DNA from 2 places in the Rhizobium sp. WCS2018Hpa-16 genome. Region 1 is predicted to be linked to the other one. Evidence: riboswitches for the same ligand, from Rfam matches in the RefSeq annotation. Region 1 holds a riboswitch; the other holds the start of a gene.

Region 1 (7,353 bases):
TCGGGAGCATTCTTCAGCGCTTCGACTTCAGACGGCGCCATTCCAAGCCGGGACATGCCGGTATCAAACTGAAGGGTGGCAGGCAGCGTCTTTCCAAGGGACTTCGCATGGGCAGTCCACTGCGCCAGTTGCTCCAGCGAGTTGATGACGGGTGTGAGTGACATGGCCGCGCAGCATGTCTCGTTGCCGGGCTGAAGCCCGTTCAAAACGTAGATATCAGCATCACCCGCAATGCGCCTGCGCAGCGAAATTCCCTCATCGATGTGGGCGACGAAGAAGTGGCGGCAACCCGCATCGTACAGAACGGGGGCAACGACGTCGGCACCCAGACCATAGGCATCGGCCTTGACGACCGCGCTGGTCATCGCATTCGGAGCGAGCCGACATAGGGTTAGATAATTGTCGCGAAGCGCGCCCAGATCTATGGTCAGATAACCGCTGGCACCGCCACTCGCCGTTTGGCGACTGATCGTCATGTCCATCATCGTTCCCTTGTTATTTTACAAGATGGTATTGCAACGATCATCGAATTTCTGCAATTTGATGCGCGGATCGTTCGAAGATATTTGATTTCGCGCAATATTCAGCGACAGAACGGAATGATTTCATGTCAGCTTTGGACGCTACCGATCGCCATATCATCAGAGTGCTGAGGTTGAACGCCCGCATCAGCAATGCCAAGCTTGCCGCAGAGGTTGGGCTATCGGCTTCCGCCTGTCTGCGGCGGGTTGATATTCTGGAGAGGGAAGGGGTTATCAGAGGCTATACGGCACTGACGGGCAGTGCGGCTGGCGGCGAAGCCATCTCGGTGATTGTCCAGATCACGCTTGACCGGCAGACGGAAGATTTTCTCAATCGGTTCGAAAGCGCCGTTCGTAAATACCCCGAGATACGTGAGTGCTATCTGATGACCGGCGGCTCTGATTATTTCCTACGGGTCGAGGTCGAAACAGCCGGTGATTTCGAGAGGGTTCACAAAGACGTACTTTCGAAACTGCCCGGCGTTTCGCGCATTCATTCCAGCTTCGCCATTCGCAACGCACTGGCCAGCCCTAAGCCAAGGGGCTGAATTCAGGCATGCCACCAGCGATAAAAGTGATGCACCGGCCCGTGCCCACCGCCAATTTTCAGCTTCTGTCCTGCAGCCAGCGCACCGTGGAGATATTCTTTTGAGAGCCCAACAGCCTCCGCCAGCGTATTGCCAAGCGCCAGATGTGCGGTAATGGCAGCCGCCAGCGTGCAGCCGGTGCCGTGGTCGTTGCGCGTTTGAATGCGTGGCATGGAGAATTCCTGCACCTCGTTACCATCCACCAGCAGATCGACGCTATCGCAGCCCGTGCCATGGCCACCTTTCACCAGAACAGCGCGAGCGCCGGTCTTCAAGATCGCCTCTGCCTGGCGCACCATGTCTTTGTTGTTTTCCGCCATCGGCTGGCCACTGAGAAGGGCTGCTTCCGGCAGGTTCGGTGTCGCAAGCCATGCCAGCGGCAGCAATCTGCTGCGCAGCGTCTCGATAGCGTCTTCCTGCAACAGTCGATCACCCGATGTCGCAACCATCACCGGGTCGAGCACGATGGGCTTGTCGATGCTGCGGAGACCAGCGGCGATGGTCTCAATCGTCTCAATCCGCGATACCATGCCGATCTTGACCGCACCGATGTTGATGTCGGAGAAAACGGCATCCATTTGCGCGCCGATCATCCTTGTCGAGACGTCTTCAACAGCCGTCACGCCCCGCGTGTTCTGGGCGGTAATGGCGGTGATGACGCTGGCACCGTATACACCCAAGGCAGAAAACGTCTTCAGGTCTGCCTGTATTCCTGCACCGCCACCGCTGTCGGAACCGGCAATTGTCAAGGCAATCGCTGTCATTGGCGCGCCTCCAGAGCCGCATCCACCGCATGGCGGAAAGCTTGTGTGGCACCGGCAATATCAACCGCGCGGAACAGGGCGGAGATGACAGCAACGCCGTCGGCACCAGCCTCGATCACACCCGGCAAAGTCTCCAGCGAGATGCCTGCGATGGCACCCACTGGCATATGGCCCCGGTCGCGTTTCAGCTGCGCGCGCAACTGCCTGAAGCCCTCAAGTCCCACCGGCGCATCGGGATTGACCTTGGAAACGGTCTCGAAAACACCGCCAATACAAGCATAGTCAGCCGGGGAACCGGCGACGCGTTTTGCATCCTCCATGTTCTTGACGGTCATGCCGATGATAGCATTGTCACCCAAAAGGCGCCGAGCCATATGGGCGTCCATGTCATCCGCGCCCAGATGCACACCATCTGCCCCGCATGCCAGCGCCACATCCACACGGTCATTGATCACAAGGGGCACGCCCGTTGCGCCAAGCGCCTCTCGAATGAGCGTCGCCTGTTCGATCATATGCCGCGTCGAGCCATGCTTGTCGCGATACTGAATGATTGTTGCGCCGTGCAGCGCTGCGACCGCCGCCAGTTCCGGCAATGGTGCAATGTCACATAGCGACGCATCGACCAGCGCATTCAGCCGGTAATCAATCTTCATCATGGTCAATCCTCGCATGGGACAAGATATCTTGCTCGGTGACGGCGTTCAGCGCGTCCAGAAATGCGGCCTCGAATGTGCCGGGGCCACGGGCATGCAGGGCAGCGAGTTCTGCCGAGACACCTGTTACGACAAGCGCTGCTGCTGCCGCCAGCATCGCATCAATCTCCACCGCCATGAATGCCGCGATGACACCGCCGGATAGGCATCCGGTGCCTGTCACCTTTGCCATCCACTTGTGGCCGTTCTGAACTTTGATCTTTCTGAGGTCGTCCCGCAGCAGGTCTTCCGGCCCGGTCTGAATGCGCAGCGCCTTGCCGACATCACCGATCACGGCCATTTCAGCCGCATTGCCGCGCACGATGGTGGGCTGAAGTCCAATCAGTTCGTGCGCAAAGTCCAGTCGGGATGGCGAGTAGTCGCAGTGCACTGGATCGATGATCCATGGCTTTCCGTGTTCGTTTGCGATCCCAACCGCAATGCGAATGACGCTGCGGCGCGCCGCATCCAGTGTGCCCAGATTGATCGTCAGAGCATCAACCTTGGAAACAAAGCTTTCGATTTCTTCTTCGGACGATGTCATGGACGGAATGCCGCCAATGGCGGTGATGCCATCTGCGGTGAACTTCTGCACCACGGTGTTCATCAGGCAATGGACACGCGGTCGTCGTTGTCGCACCCGCACCAGAAGCTCTGCGGCTGTTTGTGCCGTTGGATAACTCGCCATGCTCTATCATCTCCAGATGCATCATCACGGAGATCCAGGTCGAGCGGAGAAAAGAAAAGCATTGCCAGTGGCGACTGTTCCGTTCCTACGCCGGCATGACCCGGATCAGGTTCAAGGGTCCGGCTCAGCGCCATCTCAGCATCGTTAAGATGCTCCCCTCGGAATGTCTGGAAACTGTCGTTTTTTGTGTTGGGTGTCAACGACAATTAAAAAACGGAGGCAGATAGCCTCCGTCTTCTTTGCGCGTATTAGACGATCTGGACGAGCACTTTCTCGCGAGCCGATTTCAGTGCGGCATCTGCCAGTTTCAGAGCGATTAATCCATCATGGGCAGAGGGGGAAGGTGCTACATCATTCTCGACCGAATCGATGAAGGCCTTGATTTCTGCCGCATAGGCTTCCGTATAGCGCGTCATGAAGAAATCATGCAGCGCCGGGCGGGTGTAGCCATCTTTCGTGGCCACTTCGATGGAGACGGGGCGCTGGTTTTCAGCGGCGACCGAGCCGAGCGAGCCGTGCACTTCGATCCGCTGATCATAACCGTATGTCGCACGGCGCGAGTTTGAAATGCTGGCCTGGCGTCCGCTTGCCGTTGTCAGGATGATGCTGGCGCTATCGTAATCGCCGAGTTCACCGATTCTCGGGTCCACCAGAACGGAGCCTGTTGCAAACACGCTGACGATTTCTTCGCCAAGCAGGAAGCGGGCAATATCGAAGTCATGGATCGTCATGTCGCGGAAAATGCCGCCGGAGACCTTGATATATTCAGGTGGTGGCGCGCCGGGGTCACGGCTAACAATTGTCACCATCTCCACATCGCCGATCTGGCCGTCATCGATGGCCTTGCGCACGGCGCGGAAATGCGGGTCGAAACGGCGGTTGAAGCCGAGCATGATCTTCGCGCCGGTTTCCTTGACAACCTCGATGCAGGCGGCTGCGCGGGCGACATCCAGATCGATAGGCTTTTCGCAGAAGATTGCCTTGCCAGCGCGGGCGAAACGCTCGATCAGATCGGCGTGGGTGTTGGTGGGCGTGCAGATGATGACGGCATCGATATCGGGGTTGGCGAGAACCGCATCGATGGTGCTGATTTCGCAGCCGCTTTCATTCGCAATCGCCTGCGCGGCCTCGGGGAAAGCATCCACGACAGCTACCAGTTTTGCTCTGGCGTCAGAGGCAATCGCCTTTGCGTGCACTTTTCCGATGCGACCTGCACCCAGCAAAGCCAATCTCGTTACCATCGTATCCTCCCGATCCTGTTGCCTGCTTATGGAACGCACATGCGAACCCTAGCTATTTTGGAATATATGTTCCAACTTGCTAGAGCGGCATTTTGTCGGTGTCAAGGCGTGGGTTATGGCCTCAAGCCTGCGGCATGCCTGGGATACGGTTCACCTCAATCATCTGCTGGATGGTGCGCTCCGCAACACGCTCGGCACGCACCTTCGATTGCGCCGCATCCTCGGGAAATGTGTAGGTCATGTAAGACAGCGATGTTTCGAGATCATTGTTGTTGTGGCCAAGGATGGCGGCGAAATAGCTGTTCTTGGTCACGCTGGGCGGCGCAAAATTACGATAGGCTATTTCGGCATAAAGATGGCGCAGACCGTAAGGCTTCGGCGGCTCTTCCTTGGGCCAAATATCCTCGAATTTGGCGATCACCGCATCGCGCAGTGGCAGGCGCACCTCGGCAGTAAAATCGTCCACATTCAGCCCAAGCCAGGATTTTCCGTCGCTGCTTTCGCGCAGGCGGCTGTAGGCATCAAGAACGATGCGGGATTGTTCCAGCACCGGAATTTCATAGGTCACGCCAAACTTGGTGCCTTCGCCCTGCTTCGTCTTGGCCTGACCGTTGAACAGCACGCTCCATTTCGAAACGCCCTTGCCGTAGGGTGCTGGCGTTAATTCTGCCTGGGTGAAGACCTCATAGGGACGCCGACCTGTGGTGCCCATCAGGCCGATTGCGACCGTCATGATATCTGAGGATTGCAGGTAGCGCCGACAGCGCCGCATCACCTCGGCATAGTTCTCAAACGTGATCAGCGAGCCATGCTTGTTGGCGATCTTCGCCATTTTGATCTTGCGCGCTTCATCATAGAGCTGCGGCGTTCCGGCGGCGATGCGCAGCATGGGGTGCTCTTCGCCAAAGGCTTCGCGCAGCGCATTTCGGTATTTGGTGATGTAGGAAATGACCGTGGCCTGCGCCTTATCGCCCATGGACGCCATCTCGGCATCCCACAGCGCCTGCATCTCCGCCTTTGTCGTCACGCCATTCGTAGCATCAATGAAGTCCGAGACGCGCAACAGAAAACGGGGCTTGCGTCCCACCATGCTGTATTCGGCCCGCTCAAGTTTTTCCCTAATGGAATGTGCCACACCACGCACGGGATATTCAGCGGTCTTGATATAGGTGTCGAGGCGCTCACGAAGCTTTTTCATGTTGCAGATCGCCAGCGGCGTCGTCTTCGGGCCAAAGGCGTCTTTCAGCGCATATCTATATTTTACGATATAGAGTTCGAGCGTCTTCTCTGTTCGGCCATTGTCGAAGTGGAAGCGCACTTCTTCATTCCAGAGCGCGCTGATTTTCTTGGTGTCGAAGGTGCCATCGGCATTTCGTGTGGCCTGGATATTCTCGACAAATTCCGCGATCCGATCCACCAGAACAGGTGTTTTTGTTTTCCTTTTTTCGGCAGCGGACATTGATAGCTCCACAATATGATTCGTGTTTAAAAAGCATATATATTATAGATGCAAGTAACGCACAGTTAATGGTCAATCAGGAAAATGGCTGCGTTGGCGAAGTCGCAGCTCGCGTGAACCATTTCGCGCCTTCGCTGCTCATGTAGATGTGGTCTTCAAGCCGAATGCCGAACCGGTCGGGATAAACCAGCATCGGTTCGTTGGAGAAGCACATTCCCGGGGCAAGCGGCATGGCGTTTCCGCGCACAATATATGGCGCTTCGTGAATTTCCAAGCCAAGCCCGTGGCCGGCGCGATGCGGAAGGCCGGGCAGCTTGTAGTCCGGCCCAAGGCCGTGGCTCGCCATCACGCGGCGTGCGGCATCATCCAGGTCGCTGCATGGCGCGCCAAGCTGTGCGGCATCGAAAACCGCCTGCTGCGCCTCCCGCTCTATTGCCCAGGCCTTTGCAAATTCCGCTGTCGGTTGGTCGAGCATATAGGTGCGGGTAATATCAGAGTGATAGCCATCGATACGGGTTCCCGTATCAACCAGAATGACATCGCCCGCGCTCAAAATCTGGTCGCCCTCTGCACCATGGGGCAGAGAGGTGGCTGAGCCGAAGGATACGATGCAAAAATAGGAGCCGCCTTCGCCACCAAGCTCAACATGCTGTTCATCAATGAACCGGATGACATCCGACGCTCGAATGCCCGGATTCATCATGCCGTGGGCGCGCTTCTGCACCTCAATCGTCAGATCCATTGCATACTGAATGATGGCGATTTCAGCCGCTGATTTTCGGATCCGCAAGCCGCTGATCAACGGGCTGCCGTCTACAAGCCGTTCAGGCCCCAACTCTCGGGCAAGGCTGTGATAAATGAACAGCGGCAGCGCATCATCCAGCGCAACAAGCCCACGCGCACCAACCAGCGAGGCAACGAGCGCCGCAGGGGCTTCCTCTTCCTGCCAGACGTGAATGTCACCCGCGATGTGAGGCAGCGTATCGACGCGGCTTTTTTCAAATCCCGGCACGATGTAATGCAGCCCTGCCTGCGTCACGACCGCTCCCAGCAGCCGCTCGCTCTGGTGCCAAACAAGGCCAGTAAAGTAGCGAAGGCTCTCACTTGAACCCAGAAGCAATGCTGCAATGTCCCGCTCGGCCATCACGACACGCAGGCGCTCCAGCCGTTCCAAGCGCTCTGCGTCGGTGATGATGGCTGGCCGGGTACCGGAAAACATATGCGGATCTTTCGTTGACATGGTGACAACGGGATACAGTTTTCAGGCCTTGTATTCAATATGTCGGCAAGAATATTGAGCCTAGGTCATTGCCCCAGACGCTTTTTCAGCGCGGCGACGATGCGCTTGGTCAGGGCTTCGTAATCCTCGTCAAAATGGTGGCCGCCATCGATCCCGATCAC
Region 2 (7,353 bases), on a different contig from region 1:
TGGATGGTAAAGTAATCCACCCCCTGCTCGGCCTGCTCGATCAGCGTATCGCGGAAAACCTCCCAGGTCAGGTCTTCGGCAATGCCACCAACCTTTTCCAGCGCCTGATAGAGCGGAACCGTTCCAATTGGAACAGGAGCGTTGCGGATGATCCATTCGCGGATGTTATGAATATTGCGACCGGTCGAGAGGTCCATCACCGTATCGCCACCCCAACGGATCGCCCAGACCATCTTGTCGACCTCATCCGCCATGGATGACGTCACGGCGGAATTGCCGATATTGGCGTTGATCTTGACGAGGAAATTGCGACCGATAATCATCGGCTCGGCTTCCGGGTGGTTGATATTGGCGGGAATGATGGCCCTGCCTGCCGCCACTTCCTGCCGCACGAATTCCGGCGTCACGTAATCGGGAATATGGGCGCCGAAACTTTCGCCGTCTCGAGCCAGCTTTTCCTTTACGGCTTCGCGGCCAAGGTTTTCGCGGATCGCGACGAACTCCATCTCTGGCGTGATGATGCCTGCCCGGGCATAGGCCAATTGCGTCACGGCCTTGCCGTCTTTCGCCCGCAGCGGCTGGTTTCGCACGGGAAACTCGGGCGTCAGCCTTTCGCCAGTGGCAAAGCCGTTATCTTCCGGTTTGACGTGTCTGCCCTCATAGGCCTCCACGTCACCCCGTGCCACGGCCCAGGCGTGGCGAAGGCGCGGCAAACCACCCTCGATGTCGAGCTTATGTTTGGGATCGGTGTAGGGACCGGAAGCGTCATAGACCGTGACAGCTGGCTCACCGGCTGTGGGGTGAAGGGCAATTTCGCGCATGGGAACGCGGATATCAGGGTAAAGCACGCCTGCCCTGTGAACCTTGGTCGAGGCAGGAAGCGGACCGGTGGTGACTGTGGGGGTGATGGTCTTGGCAACAATGTTCATCGTGAGGCTCCAAAGCAAAAGAGTTGGAGACCCAGTTCGAGCATGAAAGACGAAAAACCACGGGCAAACGGATGTATGACGTGATCCGTAGCAGCCAGGCTGCTGTCTGCGCGTGTGCACCGTCCCTACGCCAGTATGAACTGGATCAGGTTCAACGGGTCACTGCGCATCGTAGCAGTATCTCAGCCCCTTGACGGGACACCCCTGGTGAATGCGCCAATGAGAAACCCGTGAGCATGATTTGTCAAGGCGTTACCAAACCTGCGCCGAAATCAAACCTAGTCACGACAAATTAACCTAGCCGTTTATTCCAATTTTATTTTTTAAAGCGTAATTCCGATATTGAGCTATGATCGTGCTTACTCGACTGGAGACTACTTGAAATGAATTCAACTATTCGTGAAATACTCTCGAAATTCGGCCAACTTCCTGTTCCCGTTGATACAATTGCAGATGAAGCAGATCTTTACGCTGCGGGACTTTCTTCCTTTGCCTCGGTGCAGCTGATGCTCGGACTGGAAGATGCTTTTGATATCGAGTTTCCAGACAGCATGTTGAACCGCAAATCTTTCGCCAGCATTTCCGCAATCGAAGCGACCGTTAAAACCATTCTTGATGGGAAAGAGGCTGCCTGATGGACCTGTCCGTGGCCACAAGCGATGCAACGCTGTCCGTTAGAGCAACGCGCGTGGCCGCGATCGCTGCGCGCCACGCAGACGATGTCGACGCGGCAGGGCGCTTCCCAAAGGAAGGAATCGCAGCGCTTCGACAAGAGCGCTTGCTTGGCATTCAGGTTCCCGTCCATCTGGGCGGCGAAGGCGCAAGCCCAAGCGAAATCACCGATATCTGCTGCACGCTGGGGCAGGCCTGCTCCGCGACAGCAATGATTTTTGCCATGCATCAGATCAAGGCATCGAGCCTTGTCGAGCATGGGGAAGACAGTGAATGGCACAGCGCCTTCATGCGCCGCATGGCCGATGAGCAATTGTTGCTGGGTTCAGCCACAACAGAAGGCGGCATTGGCGGAAATCTGCGCAACTCGATCTGCGCGATTGAGGTGGATGGCGAAGTTTGCCGTCTTGAGAAAGATGCAACGGTCATTTCCTACGGCAGCGAAGCCGATGCAATCCTGATCACCTCTCGGGCCCATGCCGATGCTGCGCCAACAGACCAGGTGATGACGGTGTTCCTGAAGCACCAGTACAGCCTTGAAAGAACCCATATCTGGAACACGCTCGGCATGCGTGGCACCTGCTCGGATGGCTTTCTGTTCAAGGGGCAAGCCCCGTCGCAGCAGATTTTCCAGAAACCCTTTGCCGAAATTGCGGCGCAGTCCATGCTGGCTACATCGCATCTTTTCTGGAGCGGTGTGTGGTACGGCATTGCGGCTGATGCTGTTGCCCGTGCGCAGGCCTTCGTTCGCGCTGCTGCCCGCAAATCGCCTGGTGTCGCGCCTCCGGGTGCCATTCGTCTGGCAGAGGTTTCCAACAAGCTGCAAATCGTCAAATCGAACATCATCGCTGGCCTCAAGGCCTACGACCAGACCAAGGACGACCCTGAGACACTCATGTCTATGGCTTTTGCCATCGCCATGAACAATGTGAAGATATGCTCGTCCGAAACCATTCTGGAAATCATCAACCATGCCATGCTGATCTGCGGCATCATGGGATACAAAAACGGGACGCCTTATAGTCTCGGCAGACATTTACGCGATGCGCATTCAGCGCAGCTCATGATTTCAAACGACCGCATATTGGGCAATTCTGCCAATCTCCTGCTCGTTCAGAAGCAGGACATCAGCCTTTTGGGATAAGACCATGGACATGCAGACTTCCTTTCTCGATCGCCTGTTCGACAAAGGGCTTTTGATCGATACCGGCGTGGACGGCCTTTATGGTCGAAGCGGCCAGTTCGAAGACGTCATCGTTGCTTTCGAGCGCTTGATCGACAGGGTCGGTGGCCCGGATAAGGCCGAAGCCATTCGCTTCCCGCCCGGCATCAACCGCGCCTATTTCGAAAAAAGCGGCTACATGAAGAGCTTTCCGCAGCTGGCGGGAACCGTGCATTCCTTTTGCGGCTGCGAGCTGGACCATGTCAGCCTGCTGAAAAGCATGGATGACGGCACCGACTGGACCAAGGACCAGAAGGCAACGGACATCGTTCTGACACCGGCGGCCTGCTATCCGCTCTATCCGACGATTGCCAAGCGCGGCGCCCTTCCCGCAGCCGGTGGCCTTTACGACATCCAGTCCTACTGCTTCCGCCATGAACCCTCCAAGGACCCTGCCCGCCAGCAGCTTTTCCGCATGCGTGAATATGTTCGCATGGGCACGGAAAGCGACGTCACGGAATTCCGCCAGTTGTGGATGGATCGCGGCGTGGAGATGATGGAGAAGGTAGGCCTCGACGTGAAAATCGACATTGCCAACGACCCGTTCTTCGGACGCGCAGGCAAGATGCTGGCCAACAACCAGCGCGACCAGAACCTGAAATTCGAGCTGTTGATTCCGGTCACCTCAACCGAGAACCTGACAGCCTGCATGAGCTTCAACTACCATCAGGATGCGTTCGGCGCGAAATGGGGCCTCAACCTCAGCGATGGCGCGGTGGCACACACGGCCTGCGTAGGCTTTGGCCTTGAACGCATTGCGCTGGCGCTGTTTGCAAAACACGGTCTGGATGTGGACGCATGGCCGCAGCCGGTGCGCGATACGCTTTGGGGCTAAGGCTGGCATGACAAGCATTTTTCCGGCTCTGGACGCTGCACATTATGGTCCCCATCCGCTTCACTCACTGGAGCGGATGTGGCCGGAAACGAACTGCTATGTCGACGTGTGGATCGAGCTTCTGGCCGCCAGCGGATATGCGCCGGAAGCCATGCTCGGCTTCACCCTGACCCAGGATTTTGAAGGAGACCAGTTCACCTTCTTCAAGGTACCGCTGGAAGATCTCGACGCGCTCTACGGCATCCGCGTGACGGAGCTTGCGATTTTCGACAGGCTCGAAAACCACATTGCAGCACAGTTGCAGCGGGGCCGCATCTGCCTCATCGAGATGGACAGCTTCTACATGCCCGATACAAAGGGTGTGGGATATCGCCATGACCATGGCAAGACGACGGTTGCCATCAACCGGATGGATCTTGAGAACCGCAAGCTCGAATATTTTCACAATGGCGGCTATTTCGCGCTTCAGGATGAAGATTTTTCGGGCATCTTCCAACAGCATCTTGGGGATACCGACCTGCCTTTCCTGCCCTACACAGAATTTGCCAAATTTCCCGAACACCGTGTTTCAGAGGGAGAAACCCGCAAGGCCGCTGAACGCCTGCTAGCCCACCATTTCGCACGGCGTCCCAGACACAATCCCATCAAGGCGTTCGCGGCTGTCTTCCCCGCACAGGTGGAAGAAGTCGCTGATCGGCCTTTCGGCTTTTTCCACAAATACGCCTTCAACACGCTGCGCCAGTTTGGTGCCAATTTTGAACTGGCGGCCAGCCATCTGGAGTGGATGGGGGGGGAATCGCGGTTTGGCAAGGCGGGAAGCCACGCATTACGTATATCCGAAGTGGCAAAGTCGGTACAGTTCCAGCTTGCGCGGGCCATTGCGCGCCGCAAGTTCGAACCCCTTGCCACCGCGCTCGACCCCGCTATTGCCGCCTGGGACGAGCTGATGGGCGCATTGGAGACATCTCTTGCCACGACAAGCGAGGCGGCGTGACAGCGCCATCCGCCATGGTCCAGCCCACTGAGGAGCTGCTGAGCGAGGGCTGGACCCTGACGCTGAGCGACAGTGGTGCCTTTGAAACGCCCGCCGATATTCCACCTGATATCGAGACCATGTCAGCGCCCGTTCCCGGAACCGTCGCGCAGGCGCTGGAAAATATCGGGCAATTCGACAGGGACAAGCCAAGACCACTCAACGGCCATGACGCTTGGTACCGGCTGACCTTGATCTGCGATCAAGCTGGCCCCGCCATTCTGCGCTTCCACGGTCTGGCAACCATTGCCGAGATTTTTATCAACGGCGAACGCGTCGCGCAGTCCGTCAGCATGTTCGAAGCGCTGGATGTTCCCTTCGCACTGACCGGCACCGATGAAATCGCGGTCTGTTTCCGGGCTCTTGCGCCCCGTCTGGATAAGGCCGGGCCGCGTGCTCGCTGGCGTCCGCAAATGATGAGCTCTCAAGGCCTGCGGCTGATCAGAACAACGGCGCTGGGCTACATGCCCGGCTGGTGCCCGGAGATCCACACTGTCGGCCCCTGGCGCGCCATCAGTCTGATAAGAGAGCCTGCTTTCGAACTGCTGTCGCTAAATACAGAGCTGAATGCCGATGGCACCGGTCTGCTGCGGGCAGCACTGCGCATCAACACACCAGCGTCAGCCGCCACCGTAACATGCAACAGCGTTGCAACGACGCTCAATTCCCGTGAAGAGAACGTTTTTGAGGGCACCCTCAGCCTTCCCGATATCGCGCCATGGTGGCCCGCCACCCATGGCAACCCCACCCTTTTCGATGTCCAGCTGAACCTTGACGGGCAAACATATTCACTCGGCAAGACGGGCTTTCGCCGGGTCGAGATCGACAAGGGCGAGGACGGCAAGGGCTTTGGCCTGAAAATCAATGGCCAGCCGGTGTTTTGTCGCGGTGCTGTCTGGACAAACGCCGATATCGTGCGACTGCCGGGCAGCCGAAAAGATTATGAGCCCTGGCTTCGGCTTGCCGCGCGAGCGGGCATGAACATGATCCGCATTGGCGGCACCATGGCCTATGAGACCCCCGAATTCTTTCAACTTTGTGATGAACTCGGCCTGATGGTCTGGCAGGACATGATGCTGGCCAACTTCGATTACCCGGCAAAGGATGATGCTTTCCTTGCCCATATAGAGGGCGAAGTCAGCCAGCTGATGCGTGCGACCAGCCTGTCACCGTCTCTTGTCGTCCTGTGCGGCGGCAGTGAAATGTACCAGCAAGCGGCCATGCTCGGCCTTTCCGAACAGTTCTGGAAAGGGCCGCTGACGGAAGAGATCTTGCCAGGCCATGTTGCGCGCCTGCGCCCCGATATCGTCTACGTTCCCAATTCGCCCTTCGGTGGAGCGCTGCCGTTTTTCCCGAATGCGGAGGTTGGCCACTATTACGGTGTGGGTGCCTATTGCAGACCGCTGGAGGATGCGCGCCGCGCAGATGTGCGGTTTGCGGCAGAGTGCCTGGCTTTCTCCAACGTTCCCCAGCAGCCCACACTGGAAAAACACCTGCCCGCAAAACCTGTTCACGATCCCCTGTGGAAATCTCGCGTTCCGAGAGACCGGGGTGCCTCCTGGGATTTCGAGGATGTGCGCGACCATTATCTCAAGCTCCTCTACGATGTCGATCCGGCAACGATCCGCCGCGAGAACGTCGACCTCTATCTCGATCTGTCGCGGGCAGTGACTGCGGAAGTCATGGAAGCGACATTTGCGGAATGGCGACGCGTGGGTTCGCGGTGCAAGGGCGCGCTGGTCTGGACGTTGCAGGACCTGATGCCCGGTGCCGGATGGGGTGTAATCGACCAGACGGGAGAGCCGAAATCGGCATGGTACGGTCTCAAACGCGCATTCCGGCCCGTGCAGATCAGTCTCCTCGATGAAGGCACCAATGGGCTTGATATCCACCTTATCAATGAACGCCCTGAGAGCATCGATGTCGACGTTGAGATCATCTGTCTGCGCGATGGAGTTCAGCCCGTCGTGACCGGCAAACGCAGCCTCTCGCTTGCCTCCCGCGACAGCACAGTCATCCCCGCGACCGACCTGTTCGGTGCGTTTTTCGACACGACCTATGCCTACCGTTTCGGCCCTCCATCCCACGACGTGACAGTCGCCAGATTGTTTGATCGCTCGTCAGGTGCGTTGATTGCGGATGCGTTTCACTTTCCGTTGGGCAGGCGACGTGCCCAGTATCAGCCAGTGCTTCAGGCAACGGTGATAGAAGACGGCAATCGGCTTATGCTTCATGTTACCACTGACCGGTTTGCCCAATCGGTCCACATTGAAGCGGATGGCTTTCGTCCAGCAGATGAAGGGTTTCACCTAAGCCCCGGACCGGGGCGCCACATCGAACTGGTGCGATTGGATCCTGCACGGGAAGACATGGCCCACGGTGAAATTCGCTCTCTCGGCAGCAGCCACGTATTCCGTTTCTAGGGAATTGCGCTATAACGCGCTTATTCGAAAATACTTCTGCCTCGACGGGTCGCGCCCACCGGGGCAATATGCCTCGTCTTTCTCTGCAAATACGCGCATATCCCATATTTGACCTGATACTATACCCAATCCAACAGCTGCTTTGACGCAACCCAAAACATCCAGTACCGTCCCGTTTCGGCAAGGCGCAGAAGTCCTACATGGAAAAAAATCTAACCCGCTACATCTGGAATCATACG

Evidence for each region. A riboswitch is a leader RNA that binds a small molecule or an ion and turns the genes downstream of it on or off. The one in region 1 is predicted to bind thiamine pyrophosphate.
Region 2: it holds a riboswitch for thiamine pyrophosphate, as region 1 does, so the genes downstream of both, thiC (phosphomethylpyrimidine synthase ThiC) here and RQI55_RS13315 (hydroxyethylthiazole kinase) in region 1, are expected to answer to the same signal.

Annotation. Positions count from the first base shown of each region.
Region 1 is NZ_JAVTIX010000003.1:466,876-474,228, forward strand. Features, by position in the region: gene alr (alanine racemase) at 1-482, opposite strand, end outside; gene RQI55_RS13300 (Lrp/AsnC family transcriptional regulator) at 608-1,069, shown strand; gene thiD (bifunctional hydroxymethylpyrimidine kinase/phosphomethylpyrimidine kinase) at 1,072-1,872, opposite strand; gene thiE (thiamine phosphate synthase) at 1,869-2,528, opposite strand; gene RQI55_RS13315 (hydroxyethylthiazole kinase) at 2,515-3,252, opposite strand; TPP riboswitch at 3,318-3,421, opposite strand; gene iolG (inositol 2-dehydrogenase) at 3,501-4,493, opposite strand; gene RQI55_RS13325 (telomere resolvase) at 4,615-5,952, opposite strand; gene RQI55_RS13330 (Xaa-Pro peptidase family protein) at 6,029-7,171, opposite strand; gene RQI55_RS13335 (AcvB/VirJ family lysyl-phosphatidylglycerol hydrolase) at 7,258-7,353, opposite strand, start outside.
Region 2 is NZ_JAVTIX010000004.1:20,339-27,691, forward strand. Features, by position in the region: gene thiC (phosphomethylpyrimidine synthase ThiC) at 1-929, opposite strand, end outside; TPP riboswitch at 1,034-1,145, opposite strand; gene RQI55_RS14210 (acyl carrier protein) at 1,313-1,564, shown strand; gene RQI55_RS14215 (acyl-CoA dehydrogenase family protein) at 1,564-2,745, shown strand; gene RQI55_RS14220 (amino acid--[acyl-carrier-protein] ligase) at 2,750-3,658, shown strand; gene RQI55_RS14225 (DUF1839 family protein) at 3,666-4,652, shown strand; gene RQI55_RS14230 (glycoside hydrolase family 2 protein) at 4,667-7,114, shown strand; gene RQI55_RS14235 (ABC transporter transmembrane domain-containing protein) at 7,315-7,353, shown strand, end outside.